DNA from 3 places in the Solibacillus daqui genome. Region 3 is predicted to be linked to each of the others. Evidence: riboswitches for the same ligand, from Rfam matches in the RefSeq annotation. Region 3 holds a riboswitch; each other region holds the start of a gene.
The links. Region 3 has a riboswitch for lysine ahead of O7776_RS14000 (aspartate kinase). Riboswitches for the same ligand answer to the same signal wherever they lie in the genome.
Positions count from the first base shown of each region.

Region 1: linked by a shared signal. The riboswitch ahead of O7776_RS09855 (transporter substrate-binding domain-containing protein) and the one ahead of O7776_RS14000 (aspartate kinase) in region 3 are both predicted to bind lysine.
Region 2: linked by a shared signal. The riboswitch ahead of O7776_RS01230 (amino acid permease) and the one ahead of O7776_RS14000 (aspartate kinase) in region 3 are both predicted to bind lysine.

Region 1 is NZ_CP114887.1:2,039,651-2,045,092, reverse strand. It holds gene O7776_RS09865 (amino acid ABC transporter ATP-binding protein) at 1-471, opposite strand, end outside; gene O7776_RS09860 (amino acid ABC transporter permease) at 473-1,219, opposite strand; gene O7776_RS09855 (transporter substrate-binding domain-containing protein) at 1,329-2,159, opposite strand; lysine riboswitch at 2,274-2,459, opposite strand; gene O7776_RS09850 (DUF7010 family protein) at 3,216-3,761, shown strand; gene O7776_RS09845 (hypothetical protein) at 3,900-4,124, shown strand; gene odhB (2-oxoglutarate dehydrogenase complex dihydrolipoyllysine-residue succinyltransferase) at 4,362-5,442, opposite strand, start outside.
Region 2 is NZ_CP114887.1:245,488-250,929, reverse strand. It holds gene O7776_RS01240 (RNA 2'-phosphotransferase) at 94-774, opposite strand; gene O7776_RS01235 (HD domain-containing protein) at 791-1,342, opposite strand; gene O7776_RS01230 (amino acid permease) at 1,469-2,926, opposite strand; lysine riboswitch at 3,049-3,230, opposite strand; gene O7776_RS01225 (CynX/NimT family MFS transporter) at 3,387-4,586, shown strand; gene O7776_RS01220 (restriction endonuclease) at 4,649-5,203, shown strand; gene O7776_RS01215 (nitric oxide synthase oxygenase) at 5,276-5,442, opposite strand, start outside.
Region 3 is NZ_CP114887.1:2,856,525-2,861,966, reverse strand. It holds gene O7776_RS14015 (M42 family metallopeptidase) at 1-339, opposite strand, end outside; gene trxA (thioredoxin) at 825-1,139, shown strand; gene uvrC (excinuclease ABC subunit UvrC) at 1,240-3,030, shown strand; lysine riboswitch at 3,063-3,241, shown strand; gene O7776_RS14000 (aspartate kinase) at 3,369-4,601, shown strand; gene O7776_RS13995 (YslB family protein) at 4,650-5,066, opposite strand; gene O7776_RS13990 (succinate dehydrogenase cytochrome b558 subunit) at 5,337-5,442, shown strand, end outside.

The DNA of each region.
Region 1 (5,442 bases), 820 kb from region 3:
ATCCATTGCAAGTGCACGAGCGATTGCAACACGCTGCTTCTGTCCACCAGATAAATGCTTTGGCTTGGCGTTTTTATAAGTAGCCATACCCACTAATTCAAGATATTTCATCGCATTTTGTTCCGCTTGTTCCCTTGAACGCTTTAACACTTTCATTTGGCCAACCATGCAGTTGTTTAATACATCTAAGTTATTAAATAAGTTAAATTGCTGGAATACCATGCCTAAATGTGTACGGTAATTTTCGATATTGTGGCCTTCATTTAAGATGTTTTCACCATTGTAAATAATCGAACCAGCAGTAGGTGTTTCTAGTAAGTTAATGCAGCGTAAAAGTGTTGATTTACCAGAACCTGATGAACCAATTAACGTTACTACCTCACCTTTGTTTACTTGGAAGTTCACATCTTTTAATACTTCGTGTGTACCAAATTTTTTGTTCAAATGTTGAATATCAATAACAACTGACATGTTATTCACCATCCTTTTCTAGCTTGTTCCCAGTAATAAGCTCCACTTTGTAGCTCTCTGGACCGTCCATTTTCTTTTCGAACATTAGTAAAATACGTGTTACAGCAAACGTCATAATGAAGTAAAGCACCGTTGCGATGAAAAATGATTCAATATAGCGGTAGTTACTGCCGGCTACTGAGTTTGCTGTGAAGAATAGCTCTACAACCGAGATAACACTTAATACAGAGGAATCTTTAATATTCATTACGAATTGGTTCCCTGTTGCCGGTAAAATATTTCGCGCAACTTGTGGAATTACGATGTAAATCATTGTTTGTAAGTGATTCATACCAATTGCTTGTGCTGCTTCGAATTGCCCCTTGTCGATCGACACAATCCCACCGCGCACATACTCCGCCATATAGGCACCTGTGTTTAAACTAATTACAATTGACGCTGCTAAGAATCGGTCAATATCAACACCTAAATATACTAAACCATAGAATACTACCATTGCTTGAACCATCATTGGCGTTCCACGGAAAATTTCTACATACGCTGTCAAAATAAAGTTAAAGATTTTTATAATAACTGTTTTTGCACTGCGTTTACGATGTGGAATTGTATGCATAATGCCGATGAAAAAGCCGATCAACGTACCACAAATTGTACCGATTATTGCTAATAATAACGCTGTCCATGCACCACGTAGGAAAAGATCCCAGTTGTTTGTAAACAAGCTCCATACGGACTCTAAAAATAGCATCGTCTTGTCCTCCTTATACTTTCACACTTTAAATGATAAAATTTAACCTAAAAATCACAAAAGGCTGTCTCGCTCGTTTGCCGGCAAGACAACCTATTTGTTTAGCAGCTTATTCGGCTGCTGGTTGGTTTGCAATAGCGTCTTCCATAATCTTTTGACGCTCTTCTTCCGAAATTTCAGCTAAAACTTTGTTGATTTGTTCTGTTAAATCTGAGCCTTTTTTTAGACCTACTGCTACAGCTGTTGTAGATGGGTCAGCTTCGAAGTTTGGCTCTGGTACGATGTATTTAATGTTTTTAAGTGCCATCTCAGCAGAAATCCCTTCAGGACGCTCTGATACATAGGCATCAATTGCACCTGATTGTAATTGTACGCGCATTGCACCAAAGTCAGTACCTGCCACTTGTTTATTTACGCCAGGAATTTGGTCAATTACATCATAGTGTGTTGTAGCTTGCTGACCTGTAATTTTTGCACCTGAGAAGTCTGATAATGTTGTAGCGTTTGCATATGGCCCATCTGCTTTTACAACGATTACATAATCACTTGTATAATAGTTTTCTGAGAAATCAATTGTATCTTTACGCTCAGCTGTTGGTGACATACCTGCGATTACAACATCAATAGCACCTGATTGTAAAGAAGGGATTAAACCGTCCCAGTCTGTTTTAACAATTTGTAATTCCATATCTAAACCTTCCGCGATTTTTTTCGCGAATTCTACATCATAACCTGCTGCATATTCTTTAGAGTCTTTAATTGCTACGCCGCCGTTTGAATCATCTTTTTGTGACCAGTTGAATGGTGCATATGCTGCCTCCATCCCAACTTTTAAAACCTTTTTACCTGATTCGCCTGTTTTTTCATCACCTGATCCACAAGCTGCTAATACTAGCATTGTCATCATCGCTGTTAGGCAAATTAATAATTTCTTTTTCATAGCAAATCTCTCCTTTTTTTATAATTTTTGGGTTTTACAGATACTAAAAACGACCTAAAAGAAGTCTTTAGGTCGTTATACGTGTACAGTTAGCCCAAATCCTCTACATTCCCTTTTTGAGATAGCACAACTCAATCATCCGGGATGATGATTGAGACAGTTCTGCAATTATTCACTGCAGACCCAGCATTATTAATTCGAGCGTTAACAACACTTCGGCGACATTTCCTTCTTTCAAACTTCTTAGCCAGCTCAATGGCTCCATAAAAAACTAATAAATATCGCGCCTCTACCTCACGAGTTTGTGAGGTTTTGATATGAAATTGATATGTTTATATTACATTAATGTTATATATCCGTCAATAAGCAATTTTCAGATAGTTAACGATTTTCTAAGAATACGCAATTTTTCCAACTAAATAAACGGCGCTCATGAACACTTACATTTGAAATCGATATTACTTCTAATACATTATGCTTCTCTACTTAAAAAAATGTCCCGATTGCATTACGCCAAAAGTCGAAATTATCGCGTGTTGACTATGGGCAATACTAATGTCATACGAAAATAAGCGCTGACACTCATTGTTGCGAGGCTTTACGTGAATCGAATTCAATGATTGTTCGACTTCGATTTCCTATCGAAAAAGATTTTTATGTGAAATTCATATTCTTTTTTTATCCATAAAAAAAAGCTACTGCATGGAAAATACGGACTGCCGCTTTATCATCTTGCCTATTCTTTTATTAAATGTCTTTTACATAAAGTACACATTACGGTTCAGTCGTAGGTATCTTTAATAAATCGAACTTTATTGTCCGTACAGAATATTTTGAAATTTCTATACTTATTTCCCGCGCAATATTTTCTAAATATTCTGCAAAATGAATCAGGCAAATATATTAGTTATATGCATCATAAATATCCCTTCTATTGCAAATTCCTCTTAACCTTCGAAAAAATACAATACAATAATTACCATCAATCATTTATATATGGTAATATTAGTTATATTATTTAGACAATCTACTAATTTTTCGAAAGGTGATGAGTATATGAGTAAAACACTTGATAATTTACAACAAGAAATTATTTTTGAAGCAAAAAAAGGATTCCCAATTTTGCTATCTGGATCTGTCGTATTTATAATTTTCATGCTAATGTACTTTGTTTTCCCAATAGAAATTGTACATTTAATTTGGATATTTGGCTTAGGTGTCATTTTTCCTCTTGGCTTTTTCATCAGTAAAATTTTAGGCGTAAATTTAAACGCTACTAACAATCCTTTAGGCACTTTAGGAGGAATAGTCGCAGCTCCTCAAGCTTTTTATATTCCTGTATTTATCATTGTGTACATGAACATACCTGAATACCTTCCATTCACAATTGGTTTGCTTGCAGGCTCTCATTTTTTACCTTATATATGGATTTATAAAAGTAAAGCTTACTTATTTGTTACTTTAGGAACCTGTTTTTCTGCTCTAATCTTAGGAAGCTTCTTTGTTGAACATGCTTACACTCTTGTACCTTTAGCAATATCTATTGTGTATGGAATTGGAGTGCTTTTAATTAAAAGAGAACTTAAAGTCAATCTTGTTTAATCACCTATTATTAGGTGATTTTTTTTATAGATAATACGATATCTATTTTACATATTGTGCATTAATCTTATTTTCTAAAGTCAGACAGGCACTTGCTAAATACATAGATAATATTATGTATTTAAAGGGGTGATGACGATGCCTTGGCATCAAAAAATTGGTTATTTAATTGGTCAACCTGTTGGTATTTCATTAATAAATGGCCAAGGAACTTCTGGGGTATTATGTGGTGCATCCAATGGAAAACTTCTTGTCATTGAATATTTATATCAAGCACAATTCGCCTTGAAGCAATATGATTTTCAAATGATTCAGGATATAAATGGATTTCCACCTTGCCAGGACCACCGACGACTATATTAATACCAACCCTCTTTTATAGAGGGATTTTTTGCTCACGTCTTATTCCACTTACTTCACATTTTTTTCTTATGTCGATTAACTAGCTTTTTCATTTCCCATAGTTTGCTTTTCGTCGATAATTTGTAATGCCACCAAATTAGATATGACACTGTATAATCATCGTCGTCCTAATTTTCCATCTAAACAAAAAAACCCCACAAACACTTATATTACAGCGTTTGTGGGGTTCGGAGTTAATTATGAGTTTAATAATAAATCTTCTGGGTTTTCGATCATTTCTTTAACTGTTTTTAAGAAGCCTACAGAATCTTTACCATCGATAATACGGTGGTCATAAGATAATGCCACGTACATCATTGGACGGATTTGTACTTCACCGTTTACAGCTACAGGGCGGTTAACGATTGAGTGCATTCCTAAAATACCAGCTTGTGTACCGTTCATGATTGGCGTAGACATTAATGAACCGAATACACCACCGTTTGTGATAGTGAATGATCCACCAGCCATGTCGTTTAAGCCTAATTTTTTATCGCGAGCTTTACCTGCTAATTCAGCAATGTTTTTCTCGATTTCAGCGAAGTTCTTAGCGTTAGCATCACGAACTACTGGTACTACTAAACCTTCTTCCGTTGATACCGCGATACCGATATCGAAGAAGTTGTTTAAGTGAATTTCATCACCATTGATTTGAGCGTTAACGTATGGATATTTTTTAAGTGCTGCAACTACAGCTTTAGTGAAGAATGACATGAAACCTAATTTGATGTCGTTTGCTTTCACGAATTGATCTTGTTTACGTTTACGTAATGCCATGATGTTCGTCATGTCGATTTCGTTAAATGTAGTTAACATTGCAGTTGATTGTTTAACTTCTAATAAACGTTTTGCAATTGTTTGACGACGACGAGACATTTTCTCAACTGTTACGCGGTCAGTTTCACCAGCTGGAGTGAAGATCATTGGACCCGCTGTAGCTGCTACTGGTGCTGCTGCTTGTGCAACTGGAGCTGTACCGTGAGCTGCAACATCTTGTACACGTACACGACCTTGTGGATCTACTGGAGAGATCGCTGCTAAGTCGATTCCTTTTTCACGAGCTAATTTACGAGCTGCTGGAGATGCGATTACGCGCTCACCAGAAGTTTCTTCAACTACTACCGGAGCAGGTGCTGCTGCTTTTGGAGCTTCTTGTGCTGGAGCTGGGGCAGCCGCTTCTTCTTTAGCTGGTGCTGCTGGAGCAGGTGCTGCGCCTTCGCCAGCTTCAACCACTGCGATTACTTGACCTACAAGTACAGTGTCGCCTTCTTCAGCTAAA
Region 2 (5,442 bases), 1.5 Mb from region 3:
AAGAACCTTTAAATAATAATATTATTCATATTTTTCGGAAATTTGATAAAAAATACGGTTTTTGGAATATTAATGTTCGGTTTTTGCGTATATTCATAGTATTTTTATTAAGTTTTCTTTAAACTTTTTAAACTTCTCACTGTCTTGTCCAAAGTAGCTCATGCTTCGTGTAACAAACACAAGCATCTTTTTACCACTCGCAAAATGCATTTCTGCAAATGGGCCAGCTTCTTCTAATAACTGGACTTTCGTAATCGCTGGATTATAAATGACAAGGTTTTCAGCAAATTGCTTTTTGAATTGGTTAAACGCTGTCGTACCTTGTAAAATCAAAATCTCAGGTTGAAATTCTTCTAATACTTCATGGAATATTTCTTCACCGCGAGTATAATTTTCAATATCCTCTTGCTTTGCCCACTTTGCATCATCAAGTGTATCTAACTGATACGCATTTAATGCCGTATATATAAGCGATTCGCCAAGTTTTTCTAGCCAAGCTTCAAATTGCAATGAACCTTGAAATTCACGCGGCGCTAACTTTAGTTCATCTAAATATTCACCCTCTAAATACGCACGATTAATAAGGGCTTCTGCAAAGATCTTTTCACCATCATCCTCTACATGAAACTGAGGTACTGCATTTGCACTTACTAAAAAAATGCGTGATTTATAAGGATTGCCCTTTGTTAAAAAGGGTCTAAACTTCACCGTTTGCCCTTGTGCATCCATCAACCATTGATAAATTTTTTTATAAAACCCCACTGAAATAGGCATCCGTCTCTTCACTTCCTTAATAAGCAACCTTCACGAATAGCTTATCTACCGCTTGCTGTAATTGTGGTAGTAGTAGCGCATTCGGATGGTAGGTTTCAACTTGTTTAATAATACTTCTATAATACCATTCTTGCCGCTCTTTTGGCGCATTGAAGTTCTCCCATAGGCCTTCTCCAAATTGCTCTAACTCTGCAAAAATAGATTTCACATTCTGTATTTTTTCTGCCAATAAAATCGCTAACTCGTCAGGTGATTTATCTTTTATTGTTGCTATTACATATTCTTTACGGGTTTGCCATGTATAGCTTTTTGACATTTCGGTAGTTGCCTTTACAAGTTCTAGCACCTCTGAACCAAAAAGCTCGATTAATTCAGCATCACTTGCTAAATTATCTTCTAGAATATCATGTAACAACCCTGCTGTAACTACAATATCACGATAACCATTGTTTTTTAACATTCGGGCTACCCCAAATAAATGGGTCACATACGGAATTTGCATGGCTGTACGTCGTTGCCCATCATATTTTAGTGCAATAAATTGTGTTGCTTTGTCTACTAAATTCATATTAGCTCCCCCTCCTTTATTATAGCATTACCAATATCTTCATTTAGAATTTTATGTGACTAAATGTAAAAACATTCAAAGATTTCAATAAAAAAAGAAACCTCCGTTAAGAGATTTCTTTTAGATTTATTTATGCGTTAAATCACACTGATCTAACGGCACGATTTTCGTTTTATATTTTACTTTATAGCCTAACCACAATAACGCGAATAATGGTAAGCCAATATACGAAACAATGACACCGTACCAGTCAATCGTATCACCTGTAAATGCCATATAGTTTTGACCTAATACGACAATCAAACAAAGTGCGAACGCGAATAGCGGACCGAATGGGAAAAATTTCGATACGTACGGTAAATCGCTTAATGAATTGCCTTGTGCGACATATGCGCGACGGAAACGGTAATGACTAATTGCAATCCCTAACCAAGCAATGAAGCCAGACATACCTGAAGCGTTTAATAGCCAAATGTAGACAACGCCATCCCCGAAGAATGAAGCTAAGAATGATAGACAGCCTACTGCTAATGTTGCAAGTAATGCATAAATTGGCACACCGCGCGTATTTACTTTTTGGAATATTTTAGGCGCTTTACCATCAACCGATAATTGGAATAACATACGACTCGCTGCATATAACCCCGAGTTACCAGCAGAAAGCATCGCTGTTAAAATAATCGCGTTCATCACGGATGCTGCAAATGCGACACCTAGGTTTTCAAATACTAATGTAAATGGACTTGTCGCAATATCTTCTGATAATAAACGTGTATCCGTATATGGAATTAATAAACCAATCGCACCAATGGCGAAAATGTAGAACAATAGAATACGCCAGAACACTGAACGTACTGCCTTTGGAATGTTTTTTGCTGGATCATCTGTTTCACCAGCCGTAACTCCTAGCATTTCTGTTCCTTGGAAGCTAAATCCTGCTGCTAAGAAAATACCGAACATTGCAAGGAAGCCGCCGTTAAACGGTGCGTCGCCTTCAAAGAAGTTTTTGAAACCTACCGGATCATTTCCTCCTAATAGACCGAAAATCATTAAGAAGCTGACAATGATGAAAATAATAACCGTTACAACCTTAATCATCGCAAACCAATATTCTGCCTCGCCGTATGCTTTTACGGATAAGACGTTAAACGTTAATACGACAACGATAAATAATATTGTCCATGTTAATGATGAACTATCTGGGAACCAATATTTCATAATTAATGAAACGGCTGCGATTTCAGCTGCAATCGTAATTGCCCAGTTGTACCAATAATTCCAGCCTAGTGCAAAGCCTAACGCCGGATCGACGAATTTTGTTGCGTACGTACTAAATGATCCTGAAGTTGGCATGAATGCTGCCATCTCCCCTAGTGATGTCATTAAGAAGTACACCATAATCCCGATTAATGCGTAAGCTAGCAACGCACCACCTGGACCTGCTTGCGCAATTGCGCCACCTGAAGCTAAAAACAGCCCCGTACCGATTGTTCCGCCTAGCGAAATCATTGTAATATGACGACTTTTTAAACTACGTTTCAGCTCATTTTTTTTGCCAAGCTGATCTATTTTAACTTCACTCATGAAAAAATCTCCTTATTTAGTTTTCCTTCGATTTATTATGGCTCGAATAAACCGACTCTAGATTTTTTTATAAAAAGAAAAGCCGCCACAAGTTATGTGACGGCTTTTATAAACCTCAAAACTTGAAAGATAGCTCAACACATGCGCGACACATGTGACAGTTCTGTTCCTTATCGGAAACAGCCCCAGCATTGTTTTTAAGAAGAAAAACAACACTTCGGCAACCATTCCTTTCATAAAGCTTCACCGATTCTCCTCAATCTCAGCTATACTAATTATAATGGTCGCGACCTCTACCTCACTTTTTCATGAGGTATATCTATTAAATTTAATAACGACTTATAGTCTATCATAACAACTATTTGATCGCAACGAATTAGTATTTTTCTTATTTTTCAGAGAATTAACCCTTACGTTATATGTTGTTATAATATAAATTATTTAAAGAAGGAGCTAGATTATGGATTCCGAACAAGCAGATTATCAAAGCAAAAAAATACTATCAAACAAGGCTTTATTATTTTTTATAATCGCCATTTTTTTATTCGCAACGACATTACGAGCACCGATTACTGTTGTTGGTCCGATTACCTCATTTATCCGTGATGGACTCGGAATTTCAAATGTACTAGCAGGCTTTCTAACGACGATTCCACTATTAGCCTTTGCTGTTGTGTCACCATTTGCACCGCGTATTGCACGAAAATTTGGCATGGAGTGGACACTATTTTATTCGGTAATTTTATTGTGTACTGGCGTTATTTTACGTTCGATTGGCGTAACGTCACTGCTCGTACTCGGTACAATATTAATTGGCGTAGCAATTGCCTTTGGTAATGTACTGATTCCGAGTTATTTTAAATTAAAATTCCCATTACATATTGGATTATTAACCGGTATTTATACGGTGTCGATGAATATGTCATCAGGTATTGCGGCTGGAATAAGCTTTCCGATTGCTCAGTCTGCTGGCTGGCAAATTGCCCTTAGCTTTTCCATTATTTTAGGGTTACTAACACTTATCATTTGGCTACCGCTTTTACGTAATGCCAAAGTAGAAATGCACACCCCTTCCGAACAAACTGTGCAGAAAAAAATGTGGCAACAACCACTCGCTTGGGCAATTGCTGTAGCGATGGGCTTTCAATCATTTATATTTTACTGTTGTGCGGCATGGATTCCGGAAATATTTATTAGCCAGGGCTTAGACGCGACATCGGCTGGTTGGATGGTATCGATCATGCAGTTTTCACAAATTCCGATGACATTCATTATTCCAATTATCGCAGAGAAAATGAAATCGCAACGTCCGATTGTCGTCTTCTTTACAATTTGCTACCTCATCGGTTTTAGTGGGCTATTATTCGAATGGACAAGCCTTGCAGTCGTATGGATGATTTTCTTAGGCTTTGCAGGTGGTGCTTCTTTCGGTCTTGTACTTATGCTGTTTACACTGCGGACTAATACCGCCTTTGAAGCAGCCGAGTTATCAGGTTTTGCACAAAGTTTTGGCTATTTAGTCGCGGCTATTGGTCCAGTGTTATTTGGATTTGTTCACGACGTTACGGATAGTTGGTTTGTGCCGCTCGCGCTATTTGTTCTGGCATCGTTGCTATTATTTATTGCTTCCTTTACAAGCGCAAAAAATCGTACCATATAACCAAACGTATGTACCCTTTTATGTTATACTAAACGTAAGTAAATTAAAGGAGTACAATTGCATTGCGTAAAAAAAGAAGACGAAATAAAAAGCGCATACCCATTTTCCGGCTTATGCCCATTGCGCTCGCTGGATATGCTGGCTGGCATTTTAGTAACACGTTAGAAGGTATAGGTTATGGAATTGCTTGCTATTTCGTGCTATATATTGGGTTTAAAATTTGGGCCAAATCTCGTAAAACCGCCAAGCTTCGCAAATCAGGGATTCGGGAAGTTGACCAAATGAGCGGTGAAAACTTTGAATATTTTTTAGGGGAATTATTTAAACGTCGCGGCTTTAAAGTGAACTATACCGCTACAAGTGGTGATTATGGGGCAGACTTGATTTTAAAAGATGGTAATGACATCATTGCAGTACAAGCAAAGCGTTATTCAAGCACTGTTGGTGTGAAAGCTGTACAAGAAATTATCGGTGCAGTCAAAATGTACGACGCAACAGAAGCTTGGGTTGTTACAAACTCCCACTTCACTAAGCAAGCCGAAAAATTGGCAGACATTAACGATGTATATTTAATCGATCGAGAAGAATTGATTCAATTAATCTTAAATAAAAAGTAACTCAGCTCAAATTGTTTATTATAAAACCTTATGAAAAAAGAAGTCAGTGCATTTTTTTTGCACTGACTTCTTTTAATAAGGCTGTGTTTGATACAAATAATTTGGTTTTTTTAATGTGTTGTCGATTGGTTGATGATAAATCGATGTTGTTGCAGGCGATAATGGTGGCACAAGCCATACCCAGTTACCAGTAACTTCACGTTCACTTTCCTGTTCTTGCTGTTGGAATAGTAAGAACT
Region 3 (5,442 bases):
ATCTCTCGTACGAATAAAAACATATTCGCCATCCCAAGTTGGAACGAGCGGACCACCTAGAAGCGTAAACTTTAGTGTTCCGTGACCAGTAATCGAACGTACCATTGCGCCCAATGTATCAACATGCGCAGAAAGACCGATAACCTTGCCCTCATTAGCTCCGGGAATAGAAATGATCCCCGCGCCTTTCAATGTACGCTCAAATTGATAACCTGTTTGATGAACGAACTGTTCAATCGTATCCATAATTTCATGACAATATCCAGTAGGACTATGCAGTTGTAGTAAGTCCGTTGCGATTTGAAGGACACGCTCTTTATTTATTGTAATCAATGTAATACTACCTCCTTTATGTACTCTGTCTATAGCTTACTCTAATTTTTGGAAGAAGAAAAGCTGCGTATTTATACCTCGATAATCAGAATCCACGAGATCCATCCTGACTATTCACTAGGTGGTAGAGCATTTATATTTTAACTCTTCTAATAATATAGGGGGAATTATAATGATAAGTAGTATCGTAACTTTGTTAGGTGTTATTTGATATATACAATTTTAACTTGATTCAGCAGGGGTTCAATCCCCGGCAGATGTCACAGATTTTTTAGGGAAGTTTTTCAAGAGAGCTTGAAAAAAATCTGGACAAAAGTAGCTGAGACGTAATTGATATAAGTTGATACAAGTATTTTTCAAATGTATGTTTATGTATCTCCCTGTTTCCAACATTTCACCGCAAATCCAATTTTCGCGAGCATTTTATTATTTTCTCATTGCCAAATCATGCTATACTACTAGCATATTGTAATTAAGGAGGCTATTTTAAAATGGCAATTGTACACGGTACAGATCAAACTTTCGCACAAGAAATTTCAAATGGTGTAGTTTTAGTAGACTTTTGGGCTGCATGGTGTGGTCCATGTAAAATGATCGCTCCAGTTCTTGAAGAATTAGATGCAGAAATCGGTAACGATGTTAAAATCGTTAAAGTGGATGTAGATAACAACCAAGGTACTGCTGCTGAGTACCAAATCATGTCTATTCCATCATTATTATTATTCGTTGATGGCGAGCTAAAAGCAAAAACAGCTGGCTTCATGCCAAAAGAAGCGTTAATCGACTTCATTAACGACAATAAATAATTTCAGTAACTAAGCCGTATGCCTATGAAGGTGTACGGCTTTTTTCTTGTATTAGAATCGGTTAAAATTAAGATAACGACACAGTGTATAGGTGAGAAATATGAATGCAATGATTAAAGCGAAACTAGAAATTTTACCGGCTGACCCGGGTTGCTATATTATGAAGGACCGTCAAGGCACGATAATTTATGTTGGTAAGGCAAAGATATTAAAAAAACGTGTTCGCTCGTATTTTACAGGCAGTCATGATGGGAAAACGGCACGCTTAGTAAGTGAAATTGAAGACTTTGAATATATTGTCACTTCTAGTAACATAGAGGCGCTTATTTTAGAACTAAATTTAATTAAGCTCCATGATCCAAAATATAATATTAAACTAACTGATGATAAGACCTATCCGTATATTAAAATTACAAATGAGCGTCATCCACGTCTTATTACGACGCGTAAAATTAAAAAGGATAAAGCGAAATATTTTGGTCCTTATCCGAATGCTTACGCAGCAAATGAAACGAAAAAGCTGTTAGACCGACTGTACCCACTTCGAAAATGTGCTCATATGCCCAATCAGGTGTGCCTGTATTACCATCTAGGTCAATGCTTGGCACCTTGTGTAAAGGATATTGAAAAACAAGTATATGACGAAATGATTGAAGCAATTTCAAAGTTTTTAAATGGAGGGGTCGATGAAATTAAAGAGGATCTTCAGCAAAAAATGTTCGAAGCAGCGGAAAATTTAGAGTTTGAACGTGCAAAGGAATTCCGTGATTTAATTACACATATTGATAGTATTATGCAAAAGCAAAAAATGGTGTCTGATGACTTAACAAACCGTGATGTATTTGGTTACGCAGTTGAAAAAGGGTGGATGTGTGTACAAGTATTTTTTGTACGCCAAGGGAAACTAATTGAGCGTGATGTTTCTGTTTTTCCGATTTACGATGAGCCTGAAGAGGAGTTTCTAACCTTTGTAGGTCGTTTTTATGAACCGTCGAATCATATTTTGCCAAAAGAAATTTTTGTGCCAAGTTCAATTGATGAAAAAATATTGCAAAAGCTTTTAAATACAAAAGTTATAATTCCAAAACGAGGTTCTAAAAAAGAGCTCGTCGATTTGGCGATGAAAAATGCAGGCATTGCCATTCAAGAAAAATTCCAACTAATTGAACGTCAGGAAGAAAGAACAGTTGGTGCATGTGAAGCATTAGCGGAAGCGATGAATATTTCGATTCCGTTGCGAATTGAAGCGTTTGATAATAGCCACATGCACGGAGCTGATCCAGTGTCAGCTATGGTTGTTTTTATAGATGGAAAGCCCGCTAAAAAGGAATACCGCAAATATAAAACACGTGAAGCAGCAAAGCATGATGATTACGGTGCGATGGCAGAGGTCGTGCGCCGCCGTTATACGCGCGTTCTACGTGAAAATTTACCGTTACCGGATTTAATCGTTATCGATGGTGGGAAAGGGCAAATCGAAGTGGCACGTGAAGTGATTGAAGATGAGCTTGGCCTCGTGATTCCAATTGCGGGTCTTGCGAAAGATGATAAGCACAATACGTCACAGCTATTATTCGGTAGTCCACCTGAAGTGGTGCCACTAAAACGTACAAGTGATGGGTTTTATTTATTGCAGCGTATTCAAGACGAGGTACACCGATTTGCGATTACGTTTTTACGTCAACAGCGTCAAACAAATGCGATTCAGTCTGTACTGGATGATATTGACGGTGTCGGACCAAGACGCAAACAACAACTGATGAAACATTTTGGCTCTGTGAAAAAAATACGTGAAGCGAGTGAATTACAATTACAAGAGGCGGGTATACCACCAAAGCTAGCGGAGGGCATTTACCGACATTTTCAGGATGCATCATTGAAAACGGAGTAGTGTTATGCTAAAATACAAACAATTCTATAAATTCGAATGATAGAGGTGCAGTATTCAATAGTACATTGCTCGAGGAAGAACAATTCCTAAGAAAGCAATCGAAAGGGGAGCCTGCCGAAGTGAAATGCGTATTGTTCACGTATTTTGCTGGTTTTGCATTTAAGAGATGTAAGACTGTCAGAGCATTATGTTCTGGAGAGCTATCCTAAAAGATATTTTAATTTTTATTTGTCTTGATGGCGACTTTCCATGAACGTGGAAGGTCGCTTTTTTTTGCGTTTTTTCACTGGAATAGAAGAAGTGGTATTAAGAGTACAAGAAAAAAGGAGTGCAAATGTATGCAAACAGTTGTTGCAAAATTTGGTGGCCCGGCAATCGCGACGGCCGAAAAAATTAGGGATGTAGCGAAAAACGTAATAAAGGAGCAGGCAAGAGGCATACACTTAGTTGTTGTGGTTTCTTCGATGGAATCAATTCGACGAGAGTTGCGACAATTTGCACATGATATTACGGATGAGCCATCAAAGCGTGAAATGGACGTATTAATCGCAACAGGAGCGCAGATGACAAGTGCACTTTTAACGATGGCCATTCAAGAGTTAGGTGGAAAAGCGATATCACTTGCGGGGTGGCAAGCAGGGATTAAAACAAATGATGCGCATCGTAATGCACGTGTTGAAGACGTTGATGTGCTGCGTATTAAAGCACATTTAGCACAAGGTGAAATTGTTGTTGTGTCGGGTTTTCAAGGAATAACGGAGGCGCATGATATTACAACATTAGGAAAAGGCGGCTCTGAAACATCAGCTGTAGCACTAGCTGTAGCGCTAGAAGCAGAGCGAGTAGACATTTATTCCAATGTGGACGGCATTTTTACTGCAGATCCCCAAATCGTTGAACATGCCCGTATGTTACCTGAAATTTCATATGATGAAATGCTCGAATTTGCAAATTTAGGAGCACATATCTTACATCCACGTGCGGTAGAGCTAGCTAAGAAATATGAATTACCGCTCGTCATTCGTTCATTTGAGCATGATGTGGATGGGACGTTAATTAAAGGAGATGTAGAAATGGAAAAAAATTTAATCGTGCGCAGTGTTGCATATGAATCGGATATTATTCGTTTAACAATTGGCTATGATTCTTATGAAACAGCTTCACTAGCTGAGGTGTTTCATGCGTTAGCCGAACATGAAATCAATGTGGATATTATTGTGCAGGCAGTGATTGATGGTATAAAGCCAACCATTTCTTTTACAATTGCAAAAGAAGAATTCGCGGAAAGCTTGCGTGTACTAGAGGCAAGTAAATTATCATTAGGTTTTAGCTTTGCAGATTTTGAGGTTGGCTTAGCAAAAGTTTCAATTGTGGGTTCAGGGATGGTATCGAATCCTGGTGTCGCAGCACGTATGTTTGCCAGATTAGGTAAAGAGAATATTCCTGTGAAGATGGTAAGTACATCAGAAATTAAAGTGTCGGTTGTTGTGCCGCAGGACGAAATGGTACGCGCGGCTAATGCATTGCATGATGAATTCAATCTAGCAATATTAGAGATTTCAGCTTCATAATCAAAATACCGTTCATGGATTGACTAAGTCCATGAACGGTATTTTTTGTTAAACTAACTCCTTTAAATCCCACTTTAAAGTAAATCTTACGTAGTTTTTCTTTTCGATTTTTTCTTCATAGCATTCTGTTAAACAGCCTAATTGTTTTTGTATTTGCTCGGCTAAAAACCCGGCTTCTAAACGGAAACAACGTTGTTCAATATTTAACGAATGTTCTTCAGTTGTCGTCAATACGTAGTGGGCTTCATCTTTTGATTCTTTTTCTAATGTAATTACGCCCCAGCCTGCTTCTGTAAAGAATGATGGTAGTTCCTCTGATGAAAATAGTGGAAATTTTCGTGCTAGTTCTTTTCCCGCCCAATATAATACATCCTCTTCGTGCTTTCCTAAAATTGAATGAAGCAGATGATCTCGAATGATTTCGTACCCAAAAGATGGAATCGTTTTCATTTTTAGCTCTCCCATAGTAAAATACCTCTTTCATAATTTTTCTTATAATTTTAATTCTTGATAAGAAATGTTAATATAAGTAGAAAAAATCCGACTCAAAACAGCTTAAAGTCGTCTTTAAAATGATTATAAAATATCACTGGTTGCCTTGACGCTAGTATCTGTTGAGAGTACAATGGACATGTCATAATATTGTACCATGATGAAATATGCAGTCAACAAACAGAGTCAACAATTTCGTGACGATGTTTATGTGTATTTCAAGTACTAAGGGGGGTAACAGTTTTGTCGAAAGATCGTGAATTTTTATGGCGCCGCTTACACTCGTTACTAGGTGTAATTCCTGTCGGGTTATTCTTGGTGTTCCACTTAAGTTTGAACTTCACTGCAA